2 regions of the Symbiopectobacterium purcellii genome follow, and region 2 is predicted to be linked to the other one. Evidence: predicted binding sites of a transcription regulator. Region 2 holds the regulator's gene; the other holds the start of a gene.
What was found. The regulator CRP, encoded in region 2, controls carbon source genes, mostly activating them, when cyclic AMP is high. The targets are predictions, from matches to a motif close to ATGTGANNNNNNTCACAT.

Region 1 (5,241 bases), 2.4 Mb from region 2:
CACGGTGACCAGCATGGTTTTTTCCACTTTGCGGAATTTGTACCAGCTATAGAGAAAAGCGGCGAGTGTGGCAGCGATCAGCGCACCGGTTGCCCAAAAGATATCGTGCAGTTTGTATACGACGAAAAAGATAACTAAAGGTAAAAAATCAAGAAGTTGCTTCATTATATCGACCCATTACAACGCGAGGTGCCAAAGATTAACCACATTCACCCGTAGGCGATCGTCTGCTGCTGGCTGTCATTATCCTTGATTGCGCCATCCGCTTCCTGTTTTATCGTAAGAATTTGCAGAACATTACTTTTCTGTTAATTAAACCTGCCGTCCACAGACGCAGACGGCAGGTTCGCACATTATTGACGCAGCAACATATACAAACGGAAAAGATAGATCAAAAAGATGGCAGATACCAGGTTACTCACCCCGTTCATCAGGATTGCCATGGTGGTCGGCGATGCCAGTGGCAGACGCGCAACCAACATCAGCAGGGCCACTTTTGCTAATAGCCAAAAAAGCACGGCAGGGGCGACCAGCTTCAGATTGCTATAGGCGAGCTTTGCACTGAGGCGGATAGAGGCGAAAACGCCTTTATTTTCTACTGCGGCGATCACCGGTGATAAACTCACCGCGATGGCGAGTAACACCCCCGGTACGATGAGCAGCAGCATGCCCAACTGCACCAAAATAGTACCTACCAGAATCAAAAAGAACAGTCGCGGCAGCAGCGGCGCAGAGGCACCAATCGAACGTAGCGCACTGGTCGGTTGTCCGGCCGAGACCTGTCTCACCAGCGTCAGCACGCCGCCAGTCAGCAACGCATTGCCGACCAGTGCTGCAAAGGTGCTGGCAGCGGAAACTTTGAGTAGCACCATCTGTTGCTCGGGCGTCATTTGTTGAATCAGGTCGTGCAGCCCTAATTGACCGGTGCTGGAGAGATCGCCGCTTACATTACTTAATAGCTGTAACTGTTCCGGCGCGGGTATCAATGCCTGATTTAACATGACAGTAATGACCGCCGTGAGCAATGACAGCAACAACAGGCCGATAAGTTGGTTACGCGTAAAATTCATAGTGTCACGGTAGAGGGTACCGGCCGTGATAGACATGAAGGCTCCTTGGCTATTCAACAGGGAAAACGACGCGTCATCGCGCCCAATGATCCACATTGTAACCTGTTACCTCAAAAGGTTGCACCTTGCTGCGCGTCTGAAAAGGGTATTCGCTGCAATTTTATTCGGTAGGTTAAAGCGGGGGCAAGCCATAGCGAGCTCTGGCTCGGTTGCAGGCGCCATTTTCCTGACCGTTCTCGCCCGATCGTAAAAACTCACGGCACGGCGAAGGGCGTTGTGCATAGATGTTGCAACTGACAGCCTGACCGATCTCGCCCTCAAGCGCAGTGCAACGACAGTGCACTGTGCTGTTGGTGCCCTGCATACAGCGAATAAACGGCGTAATCGGTTCTGTCAGGCTTGCTGGCGTCAATCCGCCACCATCATCAGCCTCTGCCCAGTAAAATGAGACACGAAAAAAACCGCAGCAGGCACCGCATTGCAGGCAACTGTTGAGATTGTCACCGTTATTTGATTTCGGGTTCGACGCGTCCATGGTTTACCTCTTCCACAACGTCATCACAGGGTGCCGGACTGTCGCTCACTATAGCGTCAACGCTTCAGCGGTGTGAAGGCGCAGCATTAACCTGAGCACTAATTGCACTTTAGGTTGAAAATTGATGCAGATCAATTTTAGTTTTTTTAAGTATTTAGCGCATCTTGATGTGTTTTGAATTTCGCTTTTTCAGCGTGAAAGTTGTGATCTGGCTTAAAACAAGAATACCTACTTAGAGGTATTCTGCGCTCGACTTTAAACCATATAAAGGGAGTGGGTAATAATGAAAAAAACGTCTTTGGCTCTACTCGTCGCAACGTTGCTGCCTGTCTTCGCTCAGGCGCATCAGGCTGGTGATTTTATTGTGCGTGCAGGAACCGCTACCGTGCGTCCGAATGCGGGTGGGGACACGGTGCTTAACGTCAGCTCTTTTAAGGTCGACAACGATACGCAGTTGGGGCTGACGTTCAGCTACATGGTCACCGATAACATTGGCGTGGAATTGCTGGCTGCAACCCCGGTTACACACAATGTAGGGTTGCAAACTGTCGGTAACGTTGCACAGGTGAGTCATTTGCCCCCGTCTTTAATGGCGCAGTATTATTTCCGTGATGCGAAAGACAAACTGCGTCCTTATCTTGGTGTCGGGATCAACTACACGATGTTCTTTGATGAGAAATTCAACGATCACGGTAAAAGTATGGGGTTAAGCGATCTCAGTGCGAAAAACTCGTGGGGAGTCGCGGCACAGGCTGGGTTGGATTATAACCTGGATAATAACTGGCTGATTAACGCTTCACTCTGGTGGATGGATATTGATACTGATGTGCGTTTTAATTCTCCTGCCGGTCCCCAATCGATCAGTACCCGTCTCGATCCATTTACCTTTATGTTTGGCGTCGGCTATCGCTTTTAATATAGTCATAACTTGAAATTAACAATTATATCTACGGCACTTTCGAGTGTCGTATTTATTTTCATATAAACTATCACGCACTAAACTATATTTTTCCCGGGCACAAAAAAACGGCGGGTATTAATCCGCCGTTTTTCAACACAGGGTAAAACCAACCAATAAGGCTAACGTAATAAACGGTTAGCGATTAGAAGTTGTATTGAACACCAACACGGAAGCGAGTTTGACGTTCGTCAGTGGTTTTGCTGCCTTCGACGTTGCCCACTTCAGCATACGGGGTCCAGTTTTTGTCATATTTGTACGCCAGCTTGACGTTGTGAGTCATGTTGTCGTTTTCTTTGTCGGCGATATAGCCAGCAGAACCCGCTCTGGTGTTTTTGTTGTATTCGAATTCATACTCAACGTTGAAGTTGGCAGGCAGTTTATAACCCAGGGTGCTGGTGATAGTATAACCGCTCATGTCAGTGTTAGCGCCGCCGATGTTACCGCTGTTACGCTGGTAGAACGGACGATAGCGCAGGCCTGCGTACAGAGAATCAGTGATGTTCGCGGTGCCCTTGACGTAAGGACGGTATTTGGCGCTAACAGAGTCAGATACGAAGTTCAGACCAGCTTCCTGACCAAATGGTTTTGTCAAACTTGTACAGATAGCTTGCAGTCACTTCGGTACCGTTGCTGACAGGCTCGCTGTACGGTCTGTTCGGCGTAGTGTCTTTACCGCTTTGTGCCCATTTACCTTCCATGGACAGACCAAAACCGTTGTCAAAACGGTTAGAAATCAACAAACGGTCTTGATGGTTTGCAGATTTGGTATCTTTCATTTCATGACGGTAGTCGATGGTAACAGCCATGGTGCTCATGCTGACTAACGAAGTTACCAACACCGCGAGTAATTTAGCTTTCATTATATTATCCCATGTCAAGAGAATTATTATTAAAGAGAAGACGCTACTTTTTTATAGCAAGTTCATTGTATGTATTCTTTCTTACAGTAATGTGAACAAGATCTTCAAAATCAGATATTAGTTCAGCTATTTCATTTTTGTGATTTCGTTCAATTAATCAAGCGATATTTTATGTATTTAAATTTGAAATATCGTTTTAAATTTTATATTTTTCCGTTTTGAAGTTTATCTTTCAATTTGAAATTAATTTTACAAATTAAAGTAATTTGAAATATATTTATTATTGCTTATTTAGATATATTAAAAATCGTTTTTGTGTTTGGTGAATACCTTCAAAAAATAATCATAAACAGGGTATTGCCAGTGCGAAAAAATATTTTTTCCACTGCCCTATGCGGGAACAGATTCGATAAACGGTGGGGTTGGCAAGACAACCTAGTGAAAAATGCTGTCCCCGTCAGAGAGAAACCCGACGGGGAAGGGAAAACAGCCTGGATTAGCCGCGCGTGGCGGCTTTCATACGGCTGACAAAATCATGCAGTTTTGCCAGCATCACGTCTGGCTGATGCCGATGTTGTTCAATGATGCGCACGATGGCTGAGCCTGAAATTGCCCCCGCGGCGCCGGAAGCGATAGCCTCTTTAACCTGTGACGGTTCCGAAATACCGAAGCCTTGTAGCGCAGGCGCAGCGTGATATTCCGTCAGCGTGGCTATCAGGTGGTGCAACGGCAGTTCAGCGCGCTTCTCCGCGCCTGTCACGCCAGCTCGGGATAACAGATAGGTATAACCACGGCCATGAGAGGCAATCTCTCTGAGCAAGGCGTCATTCGCGTTAGGCGGGCAGATAAAGATGGGCGCAACGTTATGTCGCAACGCGGCGGCGCGGAAGGGGGCAGATTCTTCAATCGGCACGTCGGCGATCAACACGGAATCAACGCCCGCGTCGGCGCAGCGCTGGTAAAAGGCATCGATACCGTTGCTGAAAACCAGATTGGCGTACATCAACAGGCCAATCGGCATGGTAGGGGGCTTCTGGCGGATGGCTGCCAGCATCTCAAAACAGTGGCTGGGGGTCACGCCCGCTTCAAAGGCACGCAGGGTTGCGGCCTGAATCGTGGGGCCGTCTGCCAGAGGATCGGAAAACGGGATGCCTAATTCTAATGCATCGGCACCAGCATCAATCAGTGTGTCGATAATCTGCAATGAGAGTGCCGGCGTCGGATCGCCTAAGGTAACGAAGGGAACAAAGGCACCTTCCTGCTTTTCTGCCAACTGTGCAAACCGTTGTTGATAACGCTCCATCAGATCTCCCCCCGACCTTTCAAAATATCGTGCACTGTAAATATGTCTTTATCGCCACGGCCAGAGAGGTTAACCACCAGCAACTGCTCTTTCTCAGGCTCCTGACGAATCATCTTCAAGGCATGTGCCAATGCGTGGGAAGATTCCAGTGCTGGAATGATCCCTTCATGGCGGGACAATTCCTGAAACGCGTCGAGTGCTTCATCATCGGTAATCGAGACGTAGTCGGCGCGCCCGATACTATTCAGGTGGGCATGCTGCGGTCCCACTGACGGGAAATCCAGCCCGGCAGAAATGGAGTAGGACTCTTCGATTTGGCCGTCGGAGGTCTGCATCATGGGTGATTTCATCCCAAAGTAGATCCCGACACGGCCATGTTTCAGCGGGGCACCATGTTGTCCGCTTTCAATACCCAGCCCCGCCGGTTCAACGCCAATCAAACGCACCGGGGTTTCTTCGATGAAATCGGCAAACATGCCAATGGCGTTGGAGCCGCCGCCCACGCAAGCGAT
Region 2 (5,241 bases):
ATCTTCCAGCAGTTGCAGATAAAAGCCGCTTCACTGGAAGGCGATAGCTTTCACCGTTATACCCGGCCAGAGATGGACATGGCGATTCGCAAAGCGAAAGATTTGGGCCGCCATATCAGCTATTTCGGCCCAGAGGCCAATGATTTCAGCCTGCTTGAGCAGGCGTTTATCGAATATGGCCGCAACGGTACCGGAAAAACGCGCAAATACCTGCACATCTATGATGAGGCGATCCCCTACAATCAGGTGCCCGGCACCTTTACCCCGTGGGAGCCGATGCAGCATCCTACCGATATGCTGTTTTATGAGGGGCTGCACGGTGCCGTGGTCACTGACCAGTACGATGTTGCCCAGCACGTTGACCTACTGGTCGGTGTGGTTCCCATCGTCAATCTGGAATGGATTCAAAAGCTGGTGCGCGATATCAACGAACGCGGTCACTCGCGTGAAGCCGTGATGGATTCTGTGGTGCGTTCCATGGAGGATTACATTACCTATATCACGCCGCAGTTTTCTCGCACCCACATCAACTTCCAGCGCGTACCGACGATTGATACCTCAAACCCCTTTGCGGCCAAGGCGATCCCTTCGCTGGACGAGAGCTTTGTGGTGATCCATTTCCAGGGCGTCGAGCATATTGACTATCCCTACCTGCTGGCCATGCTGCAAGGCTCGTTTATTTCACACATCAATACCTTGGTGGTGCCGGGGGGAAAAATGGGGCTCGCCATGGAACTGATCATGGCACCGTTGGTAAAACGGCTGGCAGAAGGGCGTAGCGCGGGCTGAGATAAAACACACGCAGCCCGCCAGAAAACGATGCGACAACGAAGAAAGCTATTCGACTATGAAGAAACTAGGCGACAGCGACGATTTCGTGGCTATGCGTGACCTTCACCGCCTTTTCTAACATTAGCGCCACTGAACAATACTTCTCCGCCGACAGCGATACGGCTCGTTCAACCACCTTATCCGTTAGCCCTACGCCCGTGACGACAAAATGCAGGTTGATATGGGTAAACAGACGCGGCGTTTCTTCACGACGCGTGGAGGATAATTTGACTTCACACCCGGTAATGGTATTGCGGCCCTTTTGCAAAATGGACACCACATCAATGGCGCTACAGCCTCCTGCCGCCATCAACACCATCTCCATCGGACTGGGCGCTTTATCGCCAGCATTGCCATCCATCAGGATCTGATGCCCGGATGACGACTCACCGAGAAAGGTCAGATCTTCGACCCATTTTACGCGCGCTTGCATCCACAACTCCTCAAATTTATTCGAAAATTACTCACTGTTATATATAAAAACCGCCGATAACTAGAGCTTAATCATGCTGAAGCGAGACAACACAAGACAGGCTCGTCAAGCTGTGTTACAAACAGGAATAGAATCCGTTCCTTCAGTTTTAAGCTGACGGTCAGAACGGGTCGTGACGTCGCCATACAGAGGCCAGTATATTCCCTGACGTCAGTCCGCCAACACGGAATTTTTACTACTAGCACGTTAATACGCCGTACAGGGAACTCTGAACCCTGTAATTTGCGCAGTGAATTACAACAGAGGATAACAGCGAATGGTTCTCGGCAAACCGCAGACAGACCCGACTCTTGAATGGTTCCTTTCTCATTGTCATATTCACAAGTATCCATCGAAGAGCACGCTAATTCACCAAGGTGAAAAGGCAGAAACGCTTTACTACATCGTGAAAGGCTCAGTAGCTGTGCTGATCAAGGATGAAGAAGGCAAGGAAATGATCCTCTCCTACCTCAACCAGGGGGATTTTATTGGAGAACTGGGCCTGTTCGAAGAGGGCCAGGAACGCAGTGCATGGGTACGGGCAAAAACTGCCTGTGAAGTCGCTGAAATCTCCTACAAAAAATTCCGTCAGCTGATCCAGGTCAACCCGGATATTCTGATGCGTCTTTCCTCACAGATGGCGCGTCGCCTCCAGGTGACTTCCCAGAAAGTGGGCAATCTGGCCTTCCTGGATGTCACGGGCCGCATTGCACAGACGTTGTTGAACCTGGCGAAGCAACCCGATGCCATGACGCACCCGGATGGGATGCAAATCAAGATCACGCGTCAGGAAATTGGTCAGATTGTTGGCTGTTCCCGCGAAACGGTAGGCCGTATTCTGAAAATGCTGGAAGATCAGAATCTGATCTCGGCACACGGCAAAACTATCGTGGTATACGGCACACGCTGATACCCTCAGCGCCGTTGAGACAAAAGCACGTTGTGCACTGCGCAGCGTGCTTTTGACAAGTCTAGGCTACTCCGCTTTCACCACCGCTTCGACCGCCCGCGCGAACCGCGCCATGCCCTGATCGATATCTTCCAGATCAATCACCAGCGACGGCACAAAACGCACCACGTTAGGCCCAGCGACCAGCACCATCACGCCTTGCTCTGCGGCAGCGGCAAGGAACTTACCCGCCTGACCGTGCCATTTCGGCTTCAGTTCTGCGCCAATCAGCAGGCCCATACCGCGAATCTGTTCAAAAATACCGTGCTCTTCATTAATCGCCTGAAGAATCGAGACGAAACGCTCGTGGCGTGCTTGTACACCGGAAAGCACCTGTGGGGTATTGATGGTGTCCAATGCGGCTTCAGCCACCGCACAAGCCAGCGGGTTACCGCCGTAGGTAGTACCGTGTACGCCAACGGTCATCACCGAGGCGACCTCTTCAGTGGTCAGCATGGCGCTGATGGGGAAACCGCCGCCCAACGCTTTCGCCGTGGTAAGAATATCCGGCGTCACGCCATAGTGCATGTAGGTAAACAGCTTGCCGGAACGTCCCATGCCGCTTTGCACTTCATCAAACACCAGCAGAGCGTGATGCTGATCGCACAGCTCACGCACGCCTTTGAGGAATTCTGGCGTGGCCGGTGTAATGCCACCTTCACCCTGAATCGGCTCCAGCACCACGGCACAGGTGTGGTCATCCATCACCGCTTTTACTGCGGCCAGATCGTTGAACGGCACGTGCACGATATCGGCCGGTTTTGGTCCGAAGCCATCAGCGTATTTCGCCTGGCCACCGACCGAGACAGTGAACAAGGTGCGACCGTGAAACGCATTGTAGAACGCAATGATTTTGGTTTTATACGGGCTGTGGCGCTTAATCGCATAGTGACGAGCTAGCTTGAAAGCCGCTTCGTTGGCTTCAGCTCCAGAGTTAACAAAGAACACGCGTTCGGCAAAGGTGGCGTCGATCAATTTGCTGGCCAGACGCAGCGCGGGCTCATTGGTAAAGATATTGCTGGTGTGCCACAGCGTTTCGCCCTGCTGCTTTAACGCCGCCACCAGCGCAGGGTGGCAGTGACCTAATGCCGTTACCGCAATCCCACCAGCAAAGTCGATGTACTCGCGCCCTTGCTGATCCCATACGCGACTCCCTTTGCCTTTAACAGGCACAAATTGCGCCGGTGCGTATACGGGTAGAATCACCTTGTCATGCGTCGCCCGGGTTACCGCCTTTGAATCTGTTGTCATTTGCTTTCGTCCACACCGCTTAAAGTGAAAATATAATCATCAAATATGCATAAAAAATCAATACACAAGGTTATAAAATAGCGCGTTATGACAGTCCGTTTTATCGCAACCGGTGCTGATAACCTCAGGTATTAAGGAAATTCTGCAACAATTGATGCCCTTGCTCACTCAGAATGCTCTCCGGGTGAAACTGCACCCCTTCTAACGGCAAGGTACGGTGGCGTATTCCCATGATTTCATCACGCTCACCGTCACGCTCCGTCCAGGCCGTAACATCAAACGCAGTAGGCAAAGAGGCAGGGTCAATCACCAGAGAGTGGTAGCGCGTCACCGTCAATGGCAGCGCCAGCCCGCTAAAAACGCCGCTCCCGGTGTGCTGTATCACGGAGGTTTTGCCGTGCATCACCTCACGCGCCCGCACTACGCGCGCACCAAATGCCTGCCCCATCGCCTGATGACCGAGACACACGCCCAGAATGGGCAGTTTGCCTGCAAAATGGCGAATCGCCGCCAGAGAAATACCCGCGTCATCCGGTGTACAAGGACCGGGGGAAATAACCAGATGCGTAGGAGCCAGCGTTTCAATGTCCGCCAACGTCAGGGCATCATTGCGTTTAACCAATACCTCTGCGCCCAGTTCACAAAAGTACTGGTAGAGGTTGTAGGTGAAGGAGTCGTAGTTATCGATGAGTAGTAGCATGGGGCAAGTTTACGCGAAAAAGAGATGCTGTAGGCTACTGTGCTTGTAGGTATTTAGGCAATGAATAACTTTTTATTATTATTTTTCAATAAATTATGCGAGTAACAAAAAACCGGACACCTCAGTGCCCGGTTTGCAAGTGTAGTGTGAAATGCGATGATCTAAACCATTGGCCTGACATAAACCCAAAGGGTAAAGGCAACTCCTGGTGCCCAACCGCTATTGGATGTATGAGCGCTCCGGCAGCGATAAATCCCCCGTTGTGCGAAACATAAACGCCTACAGGATAAAACACGCTATTCGGAGACCACGGCGCCGGATTTTCCGTCCGCCACCACCGCCACCACCACCGCCGCCACCACCGCCACCGCCACCGCCACCGAAGTTAACGTCGAAGGCAGAATAAAACCAGCACCGGTGTTCGCCACCATCCATACGGAGAGAATAATATGATGGCCTGTTTTATTTGTCGGCAATTTGATGGTTTGTGTCGGCAGAGTATTGAGAGGCGGAGTCCGATTTATAACGCTGGCAAAAGGTGCATCTTCAAAATCTGCGCGTGTCGCTCTCCGCGTGGGATCCCAGCCATTTCGAGTAATGAAATAGCGATAACCACGGGTGGCATGCACAACCGTATGATTCCAACTAATCGGTAAATATTGGCCGGATTCAACGTTGGTTCTTGGCCATCTCACCCCGTGCCTCATCTCCAATTCATCATCGGTGAGGTTTACGATGTCACGATTATTCGCCGTTTGGCCACCACTAAATATCCGACCATCAGGCACGGGCGATGCCACCCCAGGAAAGATGTGGATTGAATCCGGGAATGGCCCGCCTTCACCAGGAAACCAGACAAGATTCGCAGAACTGTTTCCGTTGGTGAAAAGAGGAAAGTTCTTCATCCCCTCCATTTCACTTGCCGGCCATCCATTCGGTAACCAACCTCTGCTTACCGCGAAACCAGTTCGGCTTACTGGAGAGGAAAGCCAACCATGTGCGGGTGTTATTACCGGCCCCTGATAGCAAGGATCACCG

Region 1: the regulator CRP is predicted to act here: its motif matches at 1,725-1,742, upstream of ompW (outer membrane protein OmpW).

What each region holds. Positions count from the first base shown of each region.
Region 1 is NZ_CP081864.1:2,220,558-2,225,798, reverse strand. It holds gene K6K13_RS10270 (septation protein A) at 1-165, opposite strand, end outside; gene K6K13_RS10265 (YciC family protein) at 354-1,106, opposite strand; gene K6K13_RS10260 (YkgJ family cysteine cluster protein) at 1,243-1,605, opposite strand; gene ompW (outer membrane protein OmpW) at 1,889-2,521, shown strand; partial or broken gene K6K13_RS10250 (oligogalacturonate-specific porin KdgM family protein) at 2,709-3,426, opposite strand; gene trpA (tryptophan synthase subunit alpha) at 3,923-4,729, opposite strand; gene trpB (tryptophan synthase subunit beta) at 4,729-5,241, opposite strand, start outside.
Region 2 is NZ_CP081864.1:4,601,948-4,607,188, forward strand. It holds gene K6K13_RS21470 (phosphoribulokinase) at 1-789, shown strand, start outside; gene K6K13_RS21475 (OsmC family protein) at 857-1,264, opposite strand; gene crp (cAMP-activated global transcriptional regulator CRP) at 1,581-2,213, shown strand; gene argD (bifunctional acetylornithine/succinyldiaminopimelate transaminase) at 2,280-3,503, opposite strand; gene K6K13_RS21490 (aminodeoxychorismate synthase component II) at 3,628-4,203, opposite strand; gene K6K13_RS21495 (lytic polysaccharide monooxygenase auxiliary activity family 9 protein) at 4,500-5,241, opposite strand, start outside.